DNA from 3 places in the Methylomonas sp. MS20 genome. Region 2 is predicted to be linked to each of the others. Evidence: riboswitches for the same ligand, from Rfam matches in the RefSeq annotation. Region 2 holds a riboswitch; each other region holds the start of a gene.

Region 1 (7,824 bases), 360 kb from region 2:
GCGCGCTGGTGGGTTCCAGCGGCGCGATTCTGAGTTACATCATGTGCCGGGCGATGAACCGCCATTTCCTCAGCGTCATCGCGGGCGGTTTCGGTACCGCCGGCGGCGGAGAGGCGGCGGAAATCGAAGGCGAAGTTCAGCCGATCGAAGCCGAGGAAACCGCGCAACTGCTGCGCGAATCCAAGAACATCGTCATCATTCCCGGTTACGGCATGGCAGTCGCTCAAGCCCAGCATACCGTCAACGAAATCACCAAGTTGCTGGTCGGACAGGGCAAGAAGGTACGCTTCGCGATCCACCCGGTCGCCGGCCGGATGCCCGGCCACATGAACGTGTTGCTGGCCGAAGCCAAGGTGCCTTACGACATCGTGCTGGAAATGGACGAAATCAACGACGACTTTCCGGACGTCGATGTGTCTATCGTCATCGGCGCCAACGACATCGTCAATCCATCGGCATTGAACGACCCGAACAGTCCCATCGCCGGCATGCCGGTGCTGGAATGCTGGAAGGGCGGCACCACCATCGTCATGAAGCGCAGCATGGCCTCCGGCTATGCCGGCGTCGGCAATCCGCTGTTCGTGCTGGAAAACACCCGCATGTTGTTCGGCGATGCCAACGACCGGTTACAAGCTTTGTTGAAAGCCTTGCAGGCTTAATCTGAACGGCCGCTGTCCGGACCGCGCTGATTGGCGGGCGGGCGCGACATTCGGTAGTAGCCCCCGACCGGCACCGTTACCGGTGCCGGTCGGGGCTATCGTCATTCCTTCTCTTCAATACGAGCCGGAACCCCTGTCAAATCCGGTCTACGGCTCACTCCCGCCTTAGTCGGCAGGCGCTGCCCCAGTCGAATGGGTTGATTTAGGGCGCGGCGGCGAGTTGTTGGTGCGGCGCGCAGGCCGGACAACTGACTTCCGCCAATTGGCCGCTATGGCGATGGCGCAAGGGCCGGGCAAGACCGTCCTCTTGGTTCATGGAGCGGTACAGCCGGTTTTCCTCGGCGATGACTTCCCGCTCGTGTTCGAAAGGGTAAAGATTTTGCGCCATGCCGCCGCCGGCGATGAAATGGCCGCTATCCAACAGCATCAGTTTGGCGTGCAGCAGTTCGTGCAGCAGCGCGTCGGCCGGCGATACGCCGCAGGCCGGGTTGGCGTCGCAGCCCGGTTCGGCCAGTAGTTGCGCGCCTAGTCGGGTATCGAAATAAATCGTCACGCTATCGACCCGGTATTGGTTGCCCCAGGCTTGCGCCTGCCAGGTGTTCTTGCGGTATTTCAGCAGCACTTTTTGTTGGTCCAGATCCCTGATTAGTGCCGCGACCGCCGGATAATGGGCGTAGTATGCCGCGATGCTCTCGAAATCGGCGGCGACGCTGGCCGGTTCGCCAAGCTCGGGTCGATAGGCGTTTTTCAGAAAATCCAGTATCGCGGCTGCCGCGTCGGCCGGCGCCGGTTGCGGATTCGCGACCTGTTGATAGGCGTTGGCGATGTCGGCGGCGCTCGGCGGTTGGGTTCTTCGCAACTTGATCAAGGTATGGTTGGCTTCGTCTCGACTGGCGATCGCCTGCATCGCGCCGGCCGGTGGCGCCACCAACTGCGCGGCGGGACTTGGCGGAGGCGTGAGCAAGTCGTCGGCGCTGACCGCCCGCGACCAACCCAGCAAGCCGATACAAAACGTCAATACCAAGCCGACGTCGCGGCGGCGGTTGCCGTGCGCCGGAGGACAGTCCGACGAACGCCGGTCTTGTCTCAGGAGTACGCCGTGCGCCTCGGCGATTGCCAGCAGTTCGCGATAAGCGTCCGCCGCCGAGACGCTCAAGTCGGCTTGACAAACCAGCGCGGCCTTGCCGTCGATGACGCAGGGATGCAGGAAATTGCGCGTCGGCCAGCGCTGGTACCAGTCGTTGAGTGCTTGGGCTAGGCGCTCGGGGTCGCGCGGCGGCTGGACGGCGGTTTGGTAGGCTTGTTGCAGCGTGCGGGTTTCGCTCATCGTGACCGTGGCATTGCTCGAATATTCAAGGGACAGCGCATTATAAAAATTTCCATAGACTCGCCACAAAATAAATGACCGTGAACGACGGCGCGGATTTGCCGTCGTTTGGCGGAGTCGTGCTTAAGGATTGCAAGTATCCGATTCGAGCCACTGCTCAGTGCCGACTTGCCAAACCCGAAAAAATATTTAGACTATACAATAATTATTGAATAGTTAAACCGATGGATAAGGAATCAGCCGCTAAATTGTTCGAATCTCTGGCTTCCGGTGTGCGTTTGGACGTGTTCCGGTTGCTGGTCAAACACGCGCCGCAGGGCTTAGTTGCCGGCGAAATCGCCGCGGAACTGGGTTTGCCGCCGACCAATCTATCGTTTCATTTAAAAGCCCTGACCCATGCCGGGCTGGTTGACGCCACCCAGGAAGGCCGCTTTCAACGCTATCGGGCTGATTTGAACCTGATCCGCGAGTTGATCGGCTATCTGACCGAGGAGTGTTGCGCCGGCAGCCCGACGGCCTGCTTCGGACCGGAGCAAATGGCGTGCGGCGACGGCGAGTCTTGAATCAAACCCATAACATGGTCATCCGTATGAACGTTTTATTTCTGTGTACAGGCAACTCCTGCCGCTCGCTGATGGGCGAAGCGATCTTCAATCACTTGGCGCCCAAGGGCTGGCACGCGATCAGCGCCGGCAGCCGGCCGATCGGCCGGCTGAACGACGGCGCGATGGCGATACTCGAAGAAAAAGGGATATCCACGGCCGGTTATTTCAGCAAATCCTGGAACGATTTGCCGGTGACCCCGGATATCGTGATCAGCGTCTGCGCCAATGCCGCCAACGAAACTTGTCCTGCTTATCTCGGCCCGGCCTTGCGTAGCCATTGGGGCGTGGACGATCCGGCGCACGCCGAAGGCAGCCCGGAACAAATCAAAGCCGCTTTCGAAACTGCCTACGGGATCGTGCGTTACCGGATCGAGCGGTTTCTGGACTTGCCGTTGAATGAATTGAAAAACGATCCCGAGCGTTTTAAGGCCGAACTGGATCGCATCGGCGCCTTGTTACCTTAACCCCTCTCGCGGAGAAAACAGCCTTATGAAACGTTTCCATATTCACCTTGCCGTCGACGATCTACAACGGAACATTGCGTTCTACAGTGCGCTGTTCCAAGCCGAACCCAGCGTCGTCCACGACGATTACGCCAAATGGATGCTGGACGATCCGCGCATCAACTTCGCGATCTCCAACCGGAGCCGAGCAGCGGGCGTGGATCATCTCGGCATTCAAGTCGAATCGGAGCAGGCCTTGACCGAAATTCAGCAGGTGCTGCAACAGGCGGCGTTGCCGATCATGGAGCAAAAACAGGCCGCCTGCTGCTACGCCGAATCGGACAAATACTGGACGGTCGATCCGCAAGGCGTCCCCTGGGAAGCTTTTCATTCGTTGAAAAGCATTCCGATATTCGGTAAAGACGCCGATTTGCCGACCGATAGCGCCGCGAGTTGCTGCGGTCCTTCGTCGAATTGCAGCCCTATCTGATCGAACAGTTCGAGGTTTTCCACGATGAATTTGCCAATCTGCCCGCAGCCGCGCTTGTCGTTTTTGGACCGCTTCCTAACCTTGTGGATATTTCTCGCGATGTTGCTGGGTGTGGGCATCGGCTTTGCGTTTCCGGAACAGGTGAATCGCCTGAACGCCCAGGCTTCGGTCGGCACCACCAACGTCCCGATTGCGATCGGTTTGATTTTGATGATGTATCCGCCGCTGGCGAAAGTGCGTTACGAGGAACTCGGCGACGTGTTTCGTAACGGCCGGGTGTTGGCGCTGTCGCTGGTGCAAAACTGGCTGATCGGTCCGCTGTTGATGTTCGGCTTGGCGATCGGATTTTTAGCCGACTATCCGGAATACATGACCGGCTTGATCCTGATTGGCCTGGCCCGTTGCATTGCGATGGTGATCGTCTGGAACGAACTGGCGCGCGGCGATAACGACTACTGCGCCGGGCTAGTGGCCTTTAACAGTGTGTTTCAAGTGCTGTTTTTCGGGGTTTATGCCTGGTTGTTCGTCACCGTGTTGCCGCCGCTGTTCGGTTTGCCGGGCAGTTTGGTGGCGGTGACGGTCGCCGATATTGCCCAAAGCGTGTTTATTTATCTGGGGATTCCGTTCATCGCCGGTTTCGCGACGCGTTGGCTGTTGGTCAGAGCCAAGGGCAAGGATTGGTACCAGCAGCGTTTCGTACCCAAAATCAGCCCGCTGACGCTGATCGCGTTACTGTTTACGATCGTGACGATGTTCTCGTTGAAGGGCGAATTGATCGTGCAATTGCCGCTCGACGTGTTGCGCATCGCGTTACCGCTGCTGATTTATTTCGTCGCGATGTTTCTGGTCAGTTTCGCGATGGGCAAACTAATCGGCGCCGACTACGGCCAAACCACGACCTTGGCCTTTACCGCCGCCAGCAACAACTTCGAATTGGCGATCGCGGTGGCGGTGGCGGTGTTCGGCATCGACAGCGGCGCGGCTTTCGCGGCGGTGATTGGGCCGCTGATCGAAGTGCCGGTCATGGTCGGCTTGGTGAACGTCGCGTTCGCGATTCAACAGCGCTGGTTTGTCGGGCGCTAGTCCCGGCAGGTTTCGGCGTTCTCGCCAGCACCGGCTTTTTCGAACGATCGATCCCCCTGTAACCTCGGTTTCGGTCAATTTCTCGCAATTCGGCGTCAGCCGCCGCATGCCCTCTACATCCGGCCCTATTTCTCACTGGTGTTTCTCGGGCTGAGCCGGTCTAAGTCCGGACCGGCGTGCCCTTCGACAGGGCGAACGGTATTTAAGAGCCGGGTTAATAGGTCCCGCTCCGGCGGGGAAGCACAAACACGCCATTCCCAATGCCACGGGCATCCTGACTTTGCAAGCTATAGTTTTCCCGTTTGGGAAACTCCGGTAGGCGGCGTTTTAGCGGCGACCGCGTGTTTAGCCGCGAATCGCCGATAACTGCGGTTAGCGCGTTTGCAACGCCGGGCAAAGTCAGTCCATCAGTGCTTGGTCCCCGCGACAGCGTCTAACGATTAGCACAGTTGCCCTCTCGCCGATATTCGTTTCCGGCCAATGTTAAGTCCTGCAATCGTTGGGCGGGCGGCCGATGCCGCACGCCAAATTCGACAGTCCATGTCGGATGCGCCCAATTTAGCCTGTTAGGTACGCGGTCCGTGGCGGCAACGATTCGCCCTTGAAAAACAACGTGCTGCGGCATTCGGCGATGTTTCGGCGTATCACGCATGTAATACATTTCACGATTCTTTAACAGAGCTGTAACGGAAACTTATTGATTTGTTTGGAATAATTCGCCGCAACTGAGATGGCAGGGAGCCGCGGGATCTTGGTTGACGCGGAATTACAGGGAACAGGGAAGACCAGCGAAGGGAGCGGCAAGAGGAAGAAGGTAGGGAGTAGGTTGCAATACGGACACATGGTAGCGGGGATAGCGACACCACTCGACGTGTTAGAAGTTTAGTGAGCAGGTAAGCGTGTAAAAGCCAAACTCGCCGCGAGGCGGGGACGGAAAGTTTCAGGTCTTGGCTTGGGTCGGTCGCCGGGGATGGCGGCGGGCGGTAGGAAGCCGACAAGCCAAGACGGCTGGGCTGTCACCTTATGTATTTTTAAATCTTAAACATAAGGAAACCATTATGAAATCTTTAAACAAAGCCTTGTTGGCGGCGGCGATGTTCGCTGCCACCGGCGCGGCGAATGCGGCGATCAACAATACTAGCGCCGCCACAGCCGAGGCCTATTTGTCGGTTTACGACAAAAGCCAAACCTTGACGTTCACGCTGGATTTGGGGTTGTTGATGAGCGATCTGATCGCCAACGTCAACAACGACAGTTATACGCTGAGCTACGATTTGAGCCTCAATGACAACTGGAATACCTTCGCCAGCGGCATGGATGCCTCTCAGACCAAGTTCGCGATTGCCGTCGGTTACGGTTCCAAGCAGTTGATCACCGGCATGACCGAGATCGCTAAATACAACAGCTTGCAACAATCCACAGTCCCTGGTACTGCGATCAAAAACCATGCAAACCAGATCACTACCGGTCAAGTCAAAGCTACCCCTGGTGCTTCCGCCAGCGACTATGCCGCGAATCTGAGTTCACTGGTGTCTGACGCAGACACCCCGAATACCGGACAACACAATGACTTCAACAGCATCTTCGGTACGGTCAGCTTGGCCCAAGCCAATATCGCCTACGGTACCTCCGGCGACTTCTGGTACTACAACGGCACTCAAGCCCATACCCTGGCCGCCGGTAAATGGACCCTGGCCGGCAATCTGCTGAGCTTCGGTCCGGCCCCGGCCAACGTGCCGCTGCCGGCCGCGGTTTGGATGTTCGGCGCCGGCCTGATGGGCATGTTGCGCGCGACTCGCCGCAAATACGCCGCCGCATAAGCGGTATTCGGAGCGGCGTTGGCGCCGCTCCGGTTTTCACGATTGATAACTCGAGGAACTACCCATGAAAAACTTAGTATTAGGCACCGCGATCAGCGCTCTGTTGGCCGCATCAGGTGTGCAAGCCGCGACCGTCAACGATCCGATTCCGGTCGACGGCAACAACCTGCCCATCATTGATGCCAGTCAAACCAACGTGTTGTATCTGTCCGGCGCCTCCGCGGCGGTCAACTTCATCGAAAAACTGATCACCGATTCATCGGTACCGGCCGCCGATAAAGTCTGCGACACCACTAAAAAAGTCTGGAAATACAAAGATAGCCTGACCGGTTCCGACCAAAACGCTTATTTGTGCACTCGCGCTACTACCAACAGCAATGTGCCGACCAACAAGCCTTACATCTTGGTCTACAAACGTAGCGCCGGCGGTTCCGCGTTCGGCGTCAGCCCTATCATCGCCGAAGCCAACGGCGACACCGCCGCCGCCACGATCGAGTATTTGAAAATCAGCTCGGCTTGCACCTCCAATACCTTGCCGGTCGCCGGTTCGACGCTGGGTTTGATCACCTGCCCTTACGACTTGGCCGACGCCAGCAAATACAGCACCCACATCTCCGACTTCGGCATTTCCGACGTCGACCCGGGGCAATTTATCGGTAACAACGCTCCGGTCGGTTATTCGGATGTAACATCCGACGATGTCGCTAAAATGACCGTGAAAAGCGCTTCGGCGGTGACCTTCGGCGTGCCCGTCACCAAAAAACTGTATTTTGCATTGCAAGCCGCCCAAATCGCCAACGGTTCCTTGGCGGGCTGCGCGGTTGGTGCCGAAACCGAGGCCTGCATGCCTAGCCTGAGCTCGGCTCAAATCGCATCGATTCATGCGGGCAGCTGGGCGGACTGGAACCAATTGAAAGTGACCGGTTCCACCGGTTTGTACGATTGGGTCCAAGCCAATGCCGCCGCTTACTTGCCGGGTTCCTCGTTGTTGCATACCTGCCGCCGCGAAAACGGTTCCGGTACCCAAGCTCAATCCAATATCAAGTTCCTGCATGATCCTTGTACTTCGGCTGCTTCCGCGACGGCTCCGGCTTCCGACGCACTGGCCTTGGGTTTCGGCGAAGGCGACGGCTATCCGATGATCCACGAGAACAACACCTCGGGTTCGGTCGGCAACTGCTTGGACGAGCTGAACGACGGCAGCAACGCCGCCAACGGTTTCGATAACACCTACGGTGTGCGCTGGGCGGTCGGTATCCAGTCTCTGGAGAAAAAGACCGCCGTATCCAGCAACTTCCGTTTTGTTAAAGTCGATGGCGTAGCGCCGACCCTGGCTAACGTAGTCAACGGCAAATACAAGGACTGGGCGGAAAACACTTTCCAATATTGGACCGACC
Region 2 (7,824 bases):
CGGCCGAGTAGGCCCAACCGGCTTGACGAAACGACGACGCCACCGAGTCGAATTGCCGCCAAGCCGCGACAAGGTTGGTGGGATCGAGTGGATTGATCGCCAGCGCGGGCTCGTTAGCCGCGTCGCCGACAATATTATTGCCGTCCGAATCGACGTTGATTTGTATGCTGGCGTAGGCACCGAATCGGTGTGGCGCGTTCGCCGCGACCGCATTCGAGCCGGCCGCCGCGATCCACGCCGCGCTACTTAACCACGCCATCGCGGAAACGCGCGTCATAGTTGGCGCCTCCGCATGCCAATGCGCGCCAAACCGCCCAAACCTGAAACAAATAGCCAAATCGAGGCCGGAACCGGTACCACCGAAGTATGCAAACTGAAATTTCCGACGATAGCATCGCGGGTGCCGAACAAATGGTCATAGCCTTCGCCCAAACCCAGTTCGCCGCTCAAATCCAGCGAACCGTCGTGAATATCCAGCACGACATTGAACAAATTATAGGATTGGGAGCGAAACGACACATGATTGTACAAGGACCATGCGGAACGGCCGGATGCGCCATCCATATTGGCGGCGTCGTATTCCAGCGCGTAGTCGCCGGATAAAATGCGATTGAATTCTGATCCTGTATCGACCCGGAACCGAAACACGCCGGATAAACCAATCACGCCGGTAACGGTCGAGGCAAAATTGGCCGGATCGAATTCGATCGTGGTCGGTTTTGCGTGGCGCCCGGTCAGATTGGCGACATGCGTGCCGTTCACTGAAAACGTCAGGTTCTTAGCCGGAATTTCGGCGACGCCCGGCACGATATGATCTTCGAGAATTTGCGTGGCGGTGCGGCTATTCGCGGCCGGGGCGTCGAAAAATTCCTCCAAGTACATCGAAGGTGCGGCGGTCGCGTCAATCGCGATTGCGTCGGCGAGCGCGTCTCGATCGAGATTCACCACCATGGTACCGCCGGAAACCGTGGCGGCGGAAACAGGCGGCGATAACGAGGCCAGCAGTGCCGCGGCAACGAGCGCGCGCGACCCTATCATTTGAATATGCATAAATTTGCCAGAGGAAGTCATTTCCGTTGAGAGCCGATGCGCAAAATACCCGCACGACTTAGTCGTCCGGATATTGCGCCCGGTCAAGGTTGCCGGTTACGCGGCGAGCGGTGCCGACTTGCGACGCCGCGACGCCAGCACGCCGAACAGACCGCTACCGAACAACCACGCGGCGGCCGGCAATGGAACGGCGGCGGGAACCGGCGAAATCAGACTGAAGGTGCCGGCCATGCCGGCGGAATTGGAACCGTCGCCACCGAATAAAAAGGCCGATGTGTTGGGCGACCACCAGAGCTCACCGGTAAAGGCCAGGCTATCGCCGTCGGTGGTAATACTGATATTACGGGTGTCGAAGGTATTGGAAGCAAAACTGACGTTGTTGGTTAAGGTCCAACCGGTGTTGGTGCCGTTGTTTCGCGCGGCGATATAAGAGAATTTGTAGTCGCCGGACAGCAGCGTGCCGGTAAAGCTACCGCGCGTCATATACACGCCATCCAAACCGACCTGACCGCTCGCGGTCAAGCTGGAGGCGTTCAGCAGATGGTCTTGATCGGACGCCCAAGTCAACGTCGTCGCTTGATTACTGCGCCCGCTGCCGCCGATATAACCGGTCGGTATCCCGGTGCCCGCCAAACTGCTTGGATTCACGTCGTAACTTAATATGTTCGGCGCCGGATAGGTATTCGTCGGAGTCGCGACCATATCGTTCGCGGTCAAGGTGTCGGCCACCGCCTTATCGAAAAAATTGGCGACGTAGTAGGAGGTAATCGAACCTTCTCCCAAGTTCAAGCCGGCCAATAAGTCGTTTGGGTCGTTGAATGCGATATTGAACACACCGCCGTTCAAGGTACCGGCGTTGGCTAGATTGGTCGCCGCAAGCGCCGCCGCGGCAAACCAGGTTTTTCCTAAGGTCATTTTTTTTGATCCATGAAATTGCATATTTAATTCCTATAGGCTTGAAAGATAGATTTTCGGTAGCCGATTCGAACGCTTCGAACCGACGCTTACTCTCGTTCGAGAGGCAACCCGGCTGTCTTGAACCAAGACCCAAGGCTTTCCGGCTCCGTCTTGCGGCGGATGTGGCAAATTTACCGTCGATACCGCACCTTAAACTCGGCTCGACTCTCGCGGCCTCTCCTGATCCGCTCTTGCCGGCACGCTGTCCAGATGCTGATTCCGAAAGTAATTTCCGGTGCGGCGAACAGACTCAAGCAGTTAGTGTGCCAGCCATACCTCGCTAAAACCGGGAAACGGTGACCGGCTGTCGGTGGCGCTATTGGAGTCCAGAACCGAGTCATCACTGCTAAAACCGGGGTACACAGAGAATCTGAACATCGTCGACTGCGGTCGACGGGGCGCATGAAAAGCAAACGGACAAAGCCATTCGCCTATTTTTGCTGAGTGATTTCACTCAATTAATCTCAACTATAGATAAGCTAAGTTATTGAAACAAAATTAAAATTAATATTCCTACCGCAAATGCCCAATGCACTTCGCGGCGTATAACATAATTTATTAAATTTAAGATTAATTGATGCCTAAAACCGGACTGACGCCGGAAAACATCGTTTCAGCGGGACCGGCGAAACGAAGGTGCCGCAAAGAGTGGGAAAGTTATTTGCCGTAAATCAAGGCTTGCGGCTGGCGTTCCAGCCCCTCGGCCAAGTCTTTGAGCGAACGCGAGGCGTTGCGCACTTCCAGCAAGGCCTGGTTCAACGGCGCATCGGCGTCGGCCAGCGTCTCGACCGCATTCAGCGCGTGCCGCGATTCCTGCAGAACCTGGGTCGCGGCGGCCAGGCTTTGTTCGGCGGCGCGCAACACCGGCAGCAATTCCCGGTTGAAATCCCGCAGCGTGGCGCGGGTGTCGGTTAGCGCGCCGTTGGCGTTGCTCAGCAAGGGTTCCGTTTGCCGGTTCAGCGTCGCCATCAACTTTTGGGTTTCCTGTAAGGACTTCGCCAAGGCGGTCATCGATTGCTTGGTGTTATCCGACTGCAACAGATTGCGGATTTCGGTCAAGGTATCGGACAGATTTTTCAGGGTTTCCTCGACCGGCAATTGCTTGGCCCGGTTGATGATTTCGTCGGCGGTGTTGCGGATTTCGTCGACCGTAGTCGGCACGCTGGGCAGTTCCGGCAAATTTTTATAATCCAGTTTGACCAGATTGATCGGCTTGTCGCTGTAGAAATTCAAATCGACATACAGCAAGCCGGTCAGCAAGCTCTGGGTTTCCAATCGCGCCTTCAAGCCGGCTTCTATCATGCGTTGCGCCGCTTCCTGTTGCTGTTTCTTGGTGTGGCCGTGGCTTTCCTCGCCCGAGGTGTTGCGCAGCAAGGCTGGGTCGATTTCAATGACCACCGGTTTGTAGATTCGGTCGGTGTCGGTTTCCATCACCAACGAAATCTCGCTAACGTTGCCGATCTGCACGCCCTGCAGCTTAACCGGCGCGCCGACGTTCAAGCCGTTCAAGGCCGAGTCGAAGAAGATCACGAAGCGATTTTTGTCCTTAAAATAATCGCCGCCGCCGAAAATCATCACGCCCATCGTCAACAAAGTCAGCGCACCGGTCAAAAACAAACCGATCGCCAATGGATTGGCTTGCTTGCTCACAGGCTACTCCGAGTGCGGCCACCGGCTTGCCGGGATACCGAGGCGTCACCGCGCGTCAGGAAACGCACGATATTAGGGTCTTTGGATTCCGCCAACAATTGTTTGGGTGGGCCGCCGGCAATCATCGTATGGGTTTCGGCATCGAGAAACACCGAATTGTTGCCGATCAGGAAAATACTGTCCAGATCGTGGGTGACCACGACTACGGTGGCCGACAAGGCCTGGCTCAAACTGAGGATCAGGTCGTCGAGCAATTTGGCGGTGATCGGGTCCAGGCCGGCCGACGGCTCGTCGAAAAACAAGATTTCCGGGTCCAGCGCCATCGCCCGCGCCAAACCGGCGCGTTTTTGCATGCCCCCGCTCAACTCGGACGGATAATAATCCTCGAAACCGGCCAAACCCACCAACGCCAGTTTGTACGACACGATGTCGCGGACCTTCCGGGCCGGCAGACTGGTTGCCTCGGTAATCGGCAGCGCCACGTTTTCGGCCAGCGTCATCGAGCTGAGCAAGGCACCGCTTTGAAACAACACGCCGGTGCGCTGCAGAATGCGCTGGCGACCGGCCGGATCGGCGGCCCACAAGGCTTGATCGCCGTAGAATACGTCGCCGGCGGCCGGCGCCTTCAGGCCTATCATGTGCCGCAATAGCGTGGTCTTGCCGCAGCCGTTGCCGCCCATCACGACAAACACGTCGCCGCGATTGATCGTGAAATTCAGATCGTGCTGAATCACGAAATCGCCGTAGGTCATCGTCAAATCCTTGATCGTGATGCAGGCATCGGCCATCGCTAAATTCCCAGGCGATTACAGATTATCGTCATCACCGAGTCGGCGACCACGATGAATACGATCGCGGTCACCACCGCCGAGGTTCCGGCATCGCCGACCGCCGACGCGCTTCGGCCGCATTGCATGCCGCGCATGCAGCCGGACAAGGCAATCAAAATTCCGAACACCGAACATTTGACGAAACCGATGATAAAGTCCTTCATCTTGACCGCGCTGGCGGTGCGGTCAAGATATTCGGTCAAAGACACGTCGAAAAAATTCACGGTGACCAAGCCGCCGCCGACGATACCCATCAAATCGGCATACAAGCAGAGCAAAGGCATGATGATAATCAAGGCCAGCATTCTGGGTAGTACCAGAAAAGCCATCGGGTCCAGATTCATCGTTTTCAATGCGTCGATTTCGCTATTGACGTGCATCGTGCCGATCTGCGCCGCATAGGCGGCGCCGGTGCGGCCGGACATGATAATCGCGGTCATCAGCCCGCCCATTTCGCGGGTCATGCCCAGACTGACCAGATTGGCAATGTAGATTTGCGCGCCGAACAGCGACAACTGCACCGCGCCGACGAAGGCCAGAATCAAACCGACCAACAGACTGATCAACGTGACGATGGGCAGGGCCGACGGGCCGCATTCCTGGATATACAACCACAAATCCTGACGGCGGAAATGCGCCTGACCACGCACGGCGGCCAAGGTGCTAAGCGTCATGTCGCCGACGAAGATCAGCATCTCCTTGGCATGCCGGACCGCGGCGGCGGTTTCGGCGCTCAGCGCCTCGCTCCAGCGCATTTTCCGGGTAACGCGTTGGGCGTCCAGGCGTTCCGGCACCGCGTAAACCAGCGCCAACAAACCTTGCAACGGTGCCGGCAGCGTAGCTTTATCGACCGCCAACCGTTTTCCGGTCGCGCAGTCGATAATTTTGATCAACTCGGTCACCAGCAGGCTGTCCCAGCGGCCCAGCTCGGCCGTCGCGAAACACAATCGCTGGCCGGCTTCTAACGCCTTGACCCGCGCCAAGATCGGCTCGATGTCGGCCGAATCGGACTGCAACAGCCAATCGCCGACGAAGGCGACTTCCAAGCCCGCCGACGTTACGTTCGCGGCGATCGAGGGCGGCCGTGAACCAGCGGCGTTGACCGGCGGAATAGCGGGTGCGGTTGTCACCGAGACGAGGGATGCCTTAACCGATTAAAACGGGATATCGTCGTCGAAATCGTCGTAAGACGCCGGCGCCGATTGCGGACCGGACGACGAAGACGGCGCTGAAGGACGCTGATCGTAACTGCTCGGCGGCGGCGTATTGTTATCGGAATAATTAGCGGTTCCGCCGCTGCGGCTGCCGAGCATGTTCATCGATTCGGCGACGATTTCGGTGGTGTAACGATCCTGGCCGTCCTGCCCCTGCCATTTCTGGGTACGAATCCGGCCCTCGACATAAACCTGGCTGCCTTTTTTCAAATACTCGCCGGCGGTTTTTGCCAGGCCGGAGAAGAACACGACCCGATGCCATTCGGTCTCTTCCTTGCGGTCGCCGGAATTGCGATCCTTCCAGCGGCGGGTGGTGGCTAATCGTATCGTGGTAATGGCATCGCCGCTCGGCATATAACGCACCTCCGGGTCGGCCCCGAGATTTCCGATCAGCATGACTTTATTCAGCATGGTTTTCTCCGTAAAAAAACTAAGCAGCGGCTCAACGCCATTGCTGTAAAAATTGGTTCAAATCGTCCTTGTTCAGGCGCTGGCTATCGACTTTCAGATAGGCGGCTTGTTCCTCGAAATGCAGGCGAACTTCCTCGACGCCGGCGATAGTCAGCAGTTGTTTGGAAAATTCACCACTCTGCTCTGGCGACACGTTTTTCAGTGGCAGCAGCAGATTCGCCCAATAACGCGGCGGCGCCATAAACCAGGCGATCAATATCCAACTGGCGGCGATAGCGGCCGAAAACAAAAACACCGAGGCCGGGCCGAATTCGCCGTACAACCAGCCGCCGGCCGCGCCGCCTAAAAAGGCGCCGATGAACTGGGCGCTGGAATAAATCCCCATCGCGGTGCCCTTCAAATCGCCGGGCGCGGTTTTGGAAATCAGCGACGGCAACGTAGCTTCCAGTAAGTTGAATCCGCAGAAAAAGATCCACAAACAAGCAATCAAGCCAATCAACTCGCCGTGCAGCAGCACGAAGCCCAGATTCGCCACCAATAACGTCGAAATAGCCGCCAGAAACACGCCCTTCATTTTGCGTTTTTTCTCGGCGATGATGACAAACGGAATGATGCCGGCCATCGACGTGACCAACACCGGCAAATACACCAGCCAATGTTTGCCGCCTTCCAGGCCGGCATCGCGCATTAGCAAGGGCACGACCACGAAACTGGCCATCAAAATCAAATGCAACGCAAAGATGCCGTAATTCAGGCGCAGCAAATCCGGGTTGGTAATCACCGAACTCAGCTCGGACGGAATGTATTCGGCGTCGCGGTGAGTGGTGATTTTTTCCGGGTTGGGAACGACGAACAGCACCACTAGAATCGCCAGCGCCGCCAACAGCGCGATCATCCAAAAGATGCCGGCGATGCCCCAATGGTCGGCAATGATCGGCCCGGCCGTGATCGCCACGCCGAACGAAATACCGATGCTGGCGCCTATCGTCGCCATCGCCTTGGTGCGGTGCACCTCTTGAGTCAAATCGGCCAGCAAGGCCATCACCGCCGCCGACACCGCGCCGCAGCCCTGCAAGGCCCGGCCGATCAAGACGCCGTAAATATCGGTCGCCAGCGCGGCCACCACGCTGCCGGCCACGAACAGCAACAATCCGACGACAATGATGGTCTTGCGGCTGAAACGATCGGACAATAGTCCGAACGGGATTTGCAGGATCGCCTGGCTCAAGCCGTAAATGCCCATCGTCAAACCGACCAATTTCGGAGTCGAACCGGGCATTTGCTCGGTGAACAACGACAGCACCGGCAGCAGCATGAACAAACCCAGCATCCTCAGCGCGTAGATACTGGCCAGCGAGACGGTCGCCCGTTTCTCCATGGCCGTCATCGGACTGGTAATATCCTGAACCTGTGTCAAACCCAACTCCTCTTCGCGCGGTGTCCTAAAGCCGCTTATGGTATCAGGTTACGCGGCGCTCAGGAATGCAAGGACGGTGCTCGCGGCCCAAATCCGGCGCGATCAGCCGGCCGCCGCCGGGCCGGAACAGCAAGATCCGATTATGGGCCGGCATTGCCGCATATTCGACTATCACCGACTCGGCGGTCCATTGGTCATCCTTGATCCCAGAAAGAGCCGTTGGCGCGTGTTGCGGGCCGTTGGTGAGAGAGCGACATATAACACCCCAAACCAGCCACCCATTCCGATTGAAAAC
Region 3 (7,824 bases), 1.8 Mb from region 2:
GCAATACGGTGGCACGCCGGCGGCGGTATTGGCGTTGGGCGGTGCTGGGCTTACCCCGGCGCAGCGTTCCGCTAATGGTATTGGCTCCGCGCTTAGCGGCCAAAGCGACCGTCCCCTGAACGACCCTTCTCAATGGAATGCGGCTAATCAGGCCTATACCGGGGTTGGCAGCTTTACCAACGTCAATTACTCATCCGCTGCTAGTTCGGCGACGGTAGATGTGGACGATGTGACGTCTTATGGTTGGTACAACGGTACGACGGCGCTGCTCGGCGATAGTCACAAAGTCGACTTTTTTAACTTCCGCCTGGATCAGGAATCGAAGGTGACGATTTCCTGGACTGTCGATGATGGTACCGGTAACTACATCGATTCGGCCTTTACCTTATATAACGGTGTACTGAACTACCAAGCGCACGACGATGCCAATGAGAAGTTGAATCCGAAGACCGGTTTGGCAAATAGCACCAAGGTTCAGGACGCTCTCGACTCGGCGAATGCGCCGGTCGATGCTCAGGGTATCGCTTCTTCATTTCGCGATACCAGTTTCGCGACGATGGGGGCTACCAACTATGTCGGTCAATTCAATGCCTTGGCGAACTGGGGGCAAGCTAATGTCTCGGGCGACTGGGGTAATATCGAGTTTCGACAAGCCGTGAACGACAATAACCCGGCTGGCGGTGCCGGTACTTCCGCCAGCGAGACTATAGAGACTCTGACCTTAATTCTGGGTGCCGGCAATTACACAATTGGGGCTTCCGGCGCGGTGAATCCAGGCGATTTTAGTCTGTCAAATCTGCATGGTCATTTGGAGTTCTCGGCTGTTGCTACCGCAGCCGCCGTGCCGGTGCCGGGTGCTGTTTGGTTGTTCGGCACTGTCTTGGCTGGATTCGTGGGTTTGAATCGCCGCAAAGTATTATTTGCCTAAATTTCCGACTCGGAAAGCTCGATATGTAACCGATGAATAAAAGACACAAGGATGTGTTATCGGTTGTGAACGGCCCGAAAGGGCCGTTTTTTTTGCCTATGAAAGCTGTTCTTGAGCGGGAGCTTGTCGAGGAAGGAAAGTTGTGCGATTTGCCGATATTATTATTGTAAATAACATAGTTTAATTATTTTACCTGTGTCTTCCCCAGGCTCTATGCGGGAAAAATGCATGGCATACGACTTGCATCCGTACAGGCTAGCTTAGCCGACGAAGTATAGAAAAGATTTTTGGATTGGCTATTGTGTTGTCGGACGATTGATGAAAGTTGGTTTTCATCGGCACGGACGTTGGATCTTTTTACTTGGGGGATTTATGTTGAATATGAATAGGTTTAATTGGGCGGCGCTAGCTGTCGTGTCGCTGTGCGGTTTGTCCGGACAGGCGCAGGCGCATGTCGATTACGCGGATTTAAGCGATCCGATTTCGTCGCCGGGTGGCATCAATGGTGGAACGTTTACCAATTTCGGTTGGCATAACGGTACCGAGGCGGTGTTGGGCGATAGTCATTCGTTGGCCGGCGGGACATTTTTTAAATTTCATCTGGACCAATCTTCGTTAGTGACCATCACTTTTAGCGATATCAGTGGAACAGATGCGTTGAATCCGGCATTCAGTTTGTATTCGGGGCTTTTCGCGGCTGAAGCGCACGACGATACGACGGTAGACCCGTTGAACCCTAAAGTATTGGTTTCCACACCAACGCCGCATGTCGTCAAGTTGGCTTCGCCGGTGGATAACGGTGTGTTGTCGCCGTTTCGCGATACCGAGCACGTCGAATATCGCGGCCAGTTCGATGCGCTGGATTCCTGGAGCATGGCCAATAACAGCGGCGAATGGGCGGTGATTCAATATCTGACTCACGTGGGTCCTGCGGGAGGCAATTCGGTGTCGCTGGTGAATTATCTGTTGGGCGCCGGCGATTATACGATCGCGGCCGGCGGCGGAACGGTTTATGACGCTGCAACCGCGCTGGAGGGTTTGGACGGCCAGATTTCCTTAAGCGTGACGGCGGTGCCTTTGCCGGCGGCAGTATGGTTGTTCGCTCCGGTCTTGGCGGGTTTGACGGCAACGGCAAGGAAACGCAATAGCGCCAAAGGTTGACTTTCGTTTTGGGAAATGAGGAGAAAACAGGACGTTTTGCCAGGGATGGTTCGCCACATTCGCCGCGAGGCGAAGCCGGAAAGCCACGGGTCCTCTTAGGGGGAAGGGACGGCCGGGTTGCAATCGATGTAAGGGACGGATTTGGGGTTCACTGCGAATTCAAGGTCTGTCAGAGGGATAATAATTATTACGGTAAAAATAACTATGAAAAAAATGACTTTAAAAGCTTCGGTTTTAACGTTAGTTGGCGGTATGGCATTAATGTCCGGTCAAGCGATGGCGCACGTGGGTTACGGTTCCGCTTTGTACTGGGGCGCGGGCACTTACGATCCGTTGACAGGTAACACCCAAGGCGCGACAAGTACCTATGGCGCTGCGGCAAACTTTACACCCACCGTATCCAGCAACGGCGGTTATCTGGCCGGTTTGAACCCGGATTCCTTGGGTAATACTCACGACATCCGCTTCCGTTATTTCATTCTGGAAAAAGACGCGAATGTTAGCTTCACCATTACCGGTACAACCAATGCCAATGGTGCAAGCACCTTGAACCCAGGCTTCTCGTTGTACAACGGCGTGGTTCCAGCTTCCTCGCACGACGGCGTGGGCGATGTCGCTTCAACCGCGGCTGATCCCGATACCGCCGCCTATTTGGCGGGAGCGCCTGATTTTGCTTCTTGGTCGCCGTTCGCGGGTGTCAATGACATTCGCGGTGGCGCGGCGGCCGGCACAGCCGCTAACCCTACCGGTTTGTGGGGCGTGTTCGATACCAACGGCAGTATTACCACAGGCAACAATGGCACTGCCGGCGCGACCGATACCCATGGACCAAACTATTTGGGTAATTTAGATACTGCTAAGATCGCAACGATTACCTATACCGGCAAATCGGGTGCGGACGCCGTGGCGGGTTCCAGCTTCACCAACTCATCAGGCGGAACTACTGGCGTTTTAGCGGCCGACGGTACGGTGGATAACAGCGTGTCTTGGAATGGCTTTTTGCACGCCGGCGTCTATACCCTGGCAATCGGCGGCGCCAATGTCGCGGAGTACACCCAGTTGTTCAACGACATCGTCAACGGCGGCGCCACCGCCGGTAGCCAGTACGCGGCAGCCTACACAGCCGACCGTTTGGCCCGCGGTTTGACTATCAGCAACTTCAGCGTAACCACCGTTCCCGTTCCTGGTGCGGTTTGGTTGTTCGGTAGCGCATTGATGGGTTTCCTGGGCATGAAACGCCGCGCGCGTAGCACTTAATTCAAGGAAGGTTATCAGATTGATTCGATAACGTATTGGCGGGATGCCAACCATTCGCGAGCGCTCGCCCCAGGAATTGGGGCAAGCGCTCGTTTTTGTTTTGATGCCATCGGGCCGGTTTGTGACGCTTAAGGATGCCGCTTTAAATGACATTCGATGGCCGAGGCGTTTTTCTTTAGTCGCCGGCATACTGTCGATTCGATGCCGGCAACGGACGATTTGGTTTTTCGCGCTTATAATGCCCGGCCCGATTACCGATCGAGTACTTGTTAGGAAGTTCGCGGCGATCAATAGGTTTTTACTTCTTACTCAAAGTTTGGTCAGTCATGTCTGAAAACGGTTTAACAGATTCTAAAGCGCGGAGCGGCGCATTGAGCACCGCCGCGTTGTTTGCCCTGGTGACGCTTAGCGGCGGCGCCGTGATGATCTTAGAACTGCTGGGGACGCGGATTATCGCGCCGTTTTATGGGGTCAGTTTATACGTTTGGACCGCGCTGATTTCGGTAACGATGATTGCGTTGGCGATCGGTTACTACCTGGGCGGTTATTTGTCGGATCGTTATCCGGCCTTGCGGCTGGCGCATATTTTGGCGCTGGCGTCGGTGACAACGGCGCTGATTCCGTTTCTCGGCGGTCCGGTAATGACGTGGACCAATCCACTGGGAATACGCGGCGGCGCGTTTGTCAGTGCGTTGTTATTGTTTACGCTGCCGCTGACTTCGTTGGCGATGGTTGGTCCCTATGTGATCAAAATGGCCACCCGCGACTTGCGGGGTGTGGGTAGGGCAGTCGGTTCGGTGTATGCGGTTAGCACCGTCGGCAGCGTGATCGGCACACTGTTGCTGGCTTTCTATTTGTTGCCGGAATTCGGTACCCGCGCGATCGTGTTCAGCTTGAGTCTGGCGTTATTAGTGGTGGTGATCGGTTTACTGGTTTTCGACAGGCCGGCGCCGTCAACGGGTGGGGCGACGTTTTCGGTGGTATTGGTGGCCGCTCTGACTTGTACGTTGGCGGCGAACGGCTATGCGAAGACCGTCAAATCGGTCGGCGGCTTTAAGGTGTTGCACGAACAGGAAAGCATCTACGGCTGGGTTAGAGTCGTCGACGACGAGCGCAAGGGCTTTCGCTTGCTGTTGTCCGATTCTTCGGTGCTGAGTGCGGTCGAAAAAGCCCAAGGTCGCAGTTTGCTGGGGTATCAGGTGATATTGGGTTTGGTGCCGCCGTTGTTCAGACCCGAGGCCAATCAAGCCTTGCTGATCGGTTTGGGCGGCGGCCATGTTGCTCGCGATTTAAAGGCTAAGGGACTGGCGACGGACACGATAGAAATCGATCCGGTAGTCGCGGATGCCGCGAAGCAGTATTTCAATTTTCAGCCGACCGGCGAATTTTTGGTGGGCGATGCGCGTTACGAAGTCAAAAAGCTCAATAAGCGCTACGACTTCATCATCCACGACTGTTTTACCGGCGGTTCAGAGCCGACACATATGCTGACGGTCGAGATGTTGAGCGGCTTGAGAGCGATGTTGAACGAGCAGGGTATTCTGGCGCTGAACTACGTCGGCTTCACGCAAGGCGAAGGCGCGAACGCGGTGACCTCGGTTTATAAAACGTTGGCCAGTCTGTTCCCGAATATTCGCGTTTTCACCACCGAAAAAGGCGAATTCACCGATTTTATTTTTCTGGCTTCGCGGGGTGGCATCGAATTCGATCGCAATAAGCCGGAACTCGCTCGGCCGATTCAATGGTTGTCGGAGCACGAATATGCGATGACCGATGCCAACGGTATTCTGATTACCGACGATTATAATCCGATGGAAAGCATGCAGGTCAGGAAGGCCGAGAGCTACCGGAAAATTTTCATGGAACGAATCGCACCCGAATTATTGTTGCTTTAATACCGAATAACCGTTTGATCTCGCCGAATCGTCCGCAGGAATGACGCTTCGATAGCATAAAGTAAGCTTGGCCGTGGTGACTATGAATCGATTTTTGACTGGTAAAGTTTGGTTTCGCTTAATCTGGCTCGCTCTGTTTTTGATGGTGGGGCCCGTGAAGAACTGTTGGGCCGTTCTGTCCGCCAGTGCGGGTTCGAATCAGACCGTGCTCTACAACGCGACCGTCACGCTGAGCGGCAGCGCATGGGATGTGACCAAGGCCGTTAAGCGCTGGCAATGGCGGCAGATTAGCGGCAAGAAAGTCAAGTTGCGTAACGCCAATCGCGCGTCCGCTACTTTCGTTAGTCCGTCGGTTGCCGGGACGCTGAAATTCATGTTGACCGTCACCGACAAAGCCAAGCCCAAGGCGTACGCGGTCGTCAGCGTCACGGTCGTGCCGAGTGCGCCGGGTTTGACCCTGGTTTCGCAAAATTTTAACGCCAATCAGGCGATAGCCGCCGGTCAGACCCAGGTGTTGACTTGGAGCGTGCGCAACGACAGCGGCTACACCTTGTGCGCGAGGGAAGGCGGCATCAGTTCTTGTAAAATTGCGTTGGTCGCTGCGAACGGCACCGGTGGTCTGACGTATACAACGATTCAGCCGGAGAGTACCGATGATTGGGCGAACGGCGTTACCAAGGACTTTTCGGTGAGCGCGATAGCCCCGGCGACGATACCGGCCGGTAGCTATCAACAGGCTTGGACCTTCAGTTACGACAGCGGCCAGAGTTTACCGATCGCCGGCAACGACAGCGGATTGTCGGCGCAACTTTCGGTGGCGCCCATCGTCAGCGTTTCGTTGCTGAACGCGTATTACGGTAGCGACGCGTCAGACACTTACCATGCCGGCGATTCGATCACTCAAGGCACGTCTAAGGTGCTGAATTGGGTTGTGAAAAATAATAGCAACACCTCGCTCGACAGCGTCGTGCTCGCGGCGGGTACGGCGACCGGTAACTTGCAGGTCGCGGCAATCTCGCCCGCGTCGGTCGCCAGTTGGGCGAGCGGCGAAAGCAAGACCTTTTCGGTCACGGTGACCGCGCCCGCCGACGATTTAGGTGGAAGTCATGCGTTAAACTGGAATTTGAGTTACGGTGGCGGTACAGCGTTGACGTTGGATAATAGCCAGCAAATCGGTTTCAGCTTGCAAACGCCAAATCCGAATATTCATTTGGTGTTGGTGCGGCGCTATTTTGAAAACAATGCCGCCGTGGTCGACGGTAGCCAGATCGCTCAGGGGGGCGGCCGTACCGTGAAATGGGATATCCGCAACGACAGCAGCGTGGTATTGAACAATGTTAGCTTGTCGCCCGGTTCGGCGACCGGCAATTTGACGATAGGCGCCATTTCGCCCGCGGTGGCCAATACTTGGGGGATAGGCGAAACCAAAACCTTCTCGGTTGCCGTTTCCGCCGGTGCCGGCGTGTTGTCGGGCCGTCACGGCAAGGTATGGAGTTTGGCCCTCGATGGCAATCCGCTAAATTTGGACGGCAATCAGACTGTGAGTTTTAGTCTGACGACCGCGCCGTTGTCTTGCGAGGTCAGCGCTAGCCCAAGCCTGGTTGGTTTGACCAAATTGAATACGAACGGCGTGGCGGCGATTGCCAGTAGCGCCAGTTGGTCTTGCGTCAAGGATAACAGCAGCGGCCTGATTTGGGAGGTAAAAAGCGATGATGGTGGATTACGCGACAAGGATAACGTGTACACCTGGAGCGAAGCTCAGGCCTATGTGCAATCGGTGAACGCCCAAGGTTTGTGCGGTGCTTTCGATTGGCGCTTGCCGACCGCCGAGGAATTGCTCAGCCTAGTCGGCGCCCGAACCGACGATGCATCGGCGCGGGTCACGCGCCTGATCGACTACGATTTTTATCCGAATAGCCAAACGGCGGATTATTGGTCCAATTCCGATTCGTCCGACGGCAACGCGTGGGGGGTGTCGTTCGAGGACGGCGGTTATGTCTTGAACGCCAAAACGTCCGCACATTACGTTCGCTTGGTTCGCGACGCAAATTAAACGTTAACTTTCGCTAAGGCTTGTTGGGCATTGTTGTAATTTATGAATAAGAGCTATTGTTCGTCCGTGTTGATTTTTGTGTTGGGCATCGCGCTGTCGCTAAACGCGGTTGGCGCAGAAGTAGGGCAAGCGCTACCGTCCTGCGCGGCGAGCTTTGCCGGCAAGGAACCGTTGGATTTTTCCGCCTACCGCGGCAAAGTGGTGTTGGTCGATTTTTGGGCGACTTGGTGCGGACCCTGCTTGAAGTCGATGCCGTTTTTCGATCGCTTGTTCAGTCAATCTCAGCAACGAGGGTTGCAAATTGTGGCGATCAATGTCGATGAAGACACCGAACAAGCGCGGCAATTTATCGAGCAACATCCGGTGAGCTATCCGATTGCCTTCGATGCGGAAGGCGCTTGTCCGAGTGCGTTTCAAGTCAAGGCCATGCCGTCGTCCTATCTGGTCGATAAAACCGGCAAGATTCGTTATGTACATTTGGGATTTAGGGAAGAGGATCAAACGGCGCTCTCGGAAAAGATTGCCGGTTT

Evidence for each region. A riboswitch is a leader RNA that binds a small molecule or an ion and turns the genes downstream of it on or off. The one in region 2 is predicted to bind cyclic di-GMP.
Region 1: another riboswitch for cyclic di-GMP. It lies ahead of ACQE3D_RS06670 (VPLPA-CTERM sorting domain-containing protein); the one in region 2 lies ahead of ACQE3D_RS08135 (PEP-CTERM sorting domain-containing protein).
Region 3: another riboswitch for cyclic di-GMP. It lies ahead of ACQE3D_RS16395 (hypothetical protein); the one in region 2 lies ahead of ACQE3D_RS08135 (PEP-CTERM sorting domain-containing protein).

Annotation. Positions count from the first base shown of each region.
Region 1 is NZ_CP189962.1:1,512,803-1,520,626, forward strand. Features, by position in the region: gene pntB (Re/Si-specific NAD(P)(+) transhydrogenase subunit beta) at 1-659, shown strand, start outside; gene ACQE3D_RS06645 (hypothetical protein) at 862-1,986, opposite strand; gene ACQE3D_RS06650 (ArsR/SmtB family transcription factor) at 2,211-2,549, shown strand; gene ACQE3D_RS06655 (arsenate reductase ArsC) at 2,576-3,055, shown strand; gene ACQE3D_RS06660 (ArsI/CadI family heavy metal resistance metalloenzyme) at 3,081-3,524, shown strand; gene arsB (ACR3 family arsenite efflux transporter) at 3,549-4,607, shown strand; cyclic di-GMP riboswitch class I at 5,505-5,628, shown strand; gene ACQE3D_RS06670 (VPLPA-CTERM sorting domain-containing protein) at 5,666-6,427, shown strand; gene ACQE3D_RS06675 (hypothetical protein) at 6,492-7,824, shown strand, end outside.
Region 2 is NZ_CP189962.1:1,875,392-1,883,215, reverse strand. Features, by position in the region: gene ACQE3D_RS08145 (hypothetical protein) at 1-277, opposite strand, end outside; gene ACQE3D_RS08140 (VPLPA-CTERM sorting domain-containing protein) at 274-1,038, opposite strand; gene ACQE3D_RS08135 (PEP-CTERM sorting domain-containing protein) at 1,147-1,965, opposite strand; cyclic di-GMP riboswitch class I at 2,068-2,144, opposite strand; gene ACQE3D_RS08130 (MlaD family protein) at 2,665-3,657, opposite strand; gene ACQE3D_RS08125 (ABC transporter ATP-binding protein) at 3,654-4,445, opposite strand; gene ACQE3D_RS08120 (MlaE family ABC transporter permease) at 4,448-5,617, opposite strand; gene ssb (single-stranded DNA-binding protein) at 5,642-6,112, opposite strand; gene ACQE3D_RS08110 (MFS transporter) at 6,144-7,529, opposite strand.
Region 3 is NZ_CP189962.1:3,677,246-3,685,069, reverse strand. Features, by position in the region: gene ACQE3D_RS16405 (PEP-CTERM sorting domain-containing protein) at 1-928, shown strand, start outside; gene ACQE3D_RS16400 (VPLPA-CTERM sorting domain-containing protein) at 1,310-2,089, shown strand; cyclic di-GMP riboswitch class I at 2,132-2,214, shown strand; gene ACQE3D_RS16395 (hypothetical protein) at 2,294-3,346, shown strand; gene ACQE3D_RS16390 (fused MFS/spermidine synthase) at 3,718-5,241, shown strand; gene ACQE3D_RS16385 (DUF1566 domain-containing protein) at 5,396-7,294, shown strand; gene ACQE3D_RS16380 (TlpA family protein disulfide reductase) at 7,337-7,824, shown strand, end outside.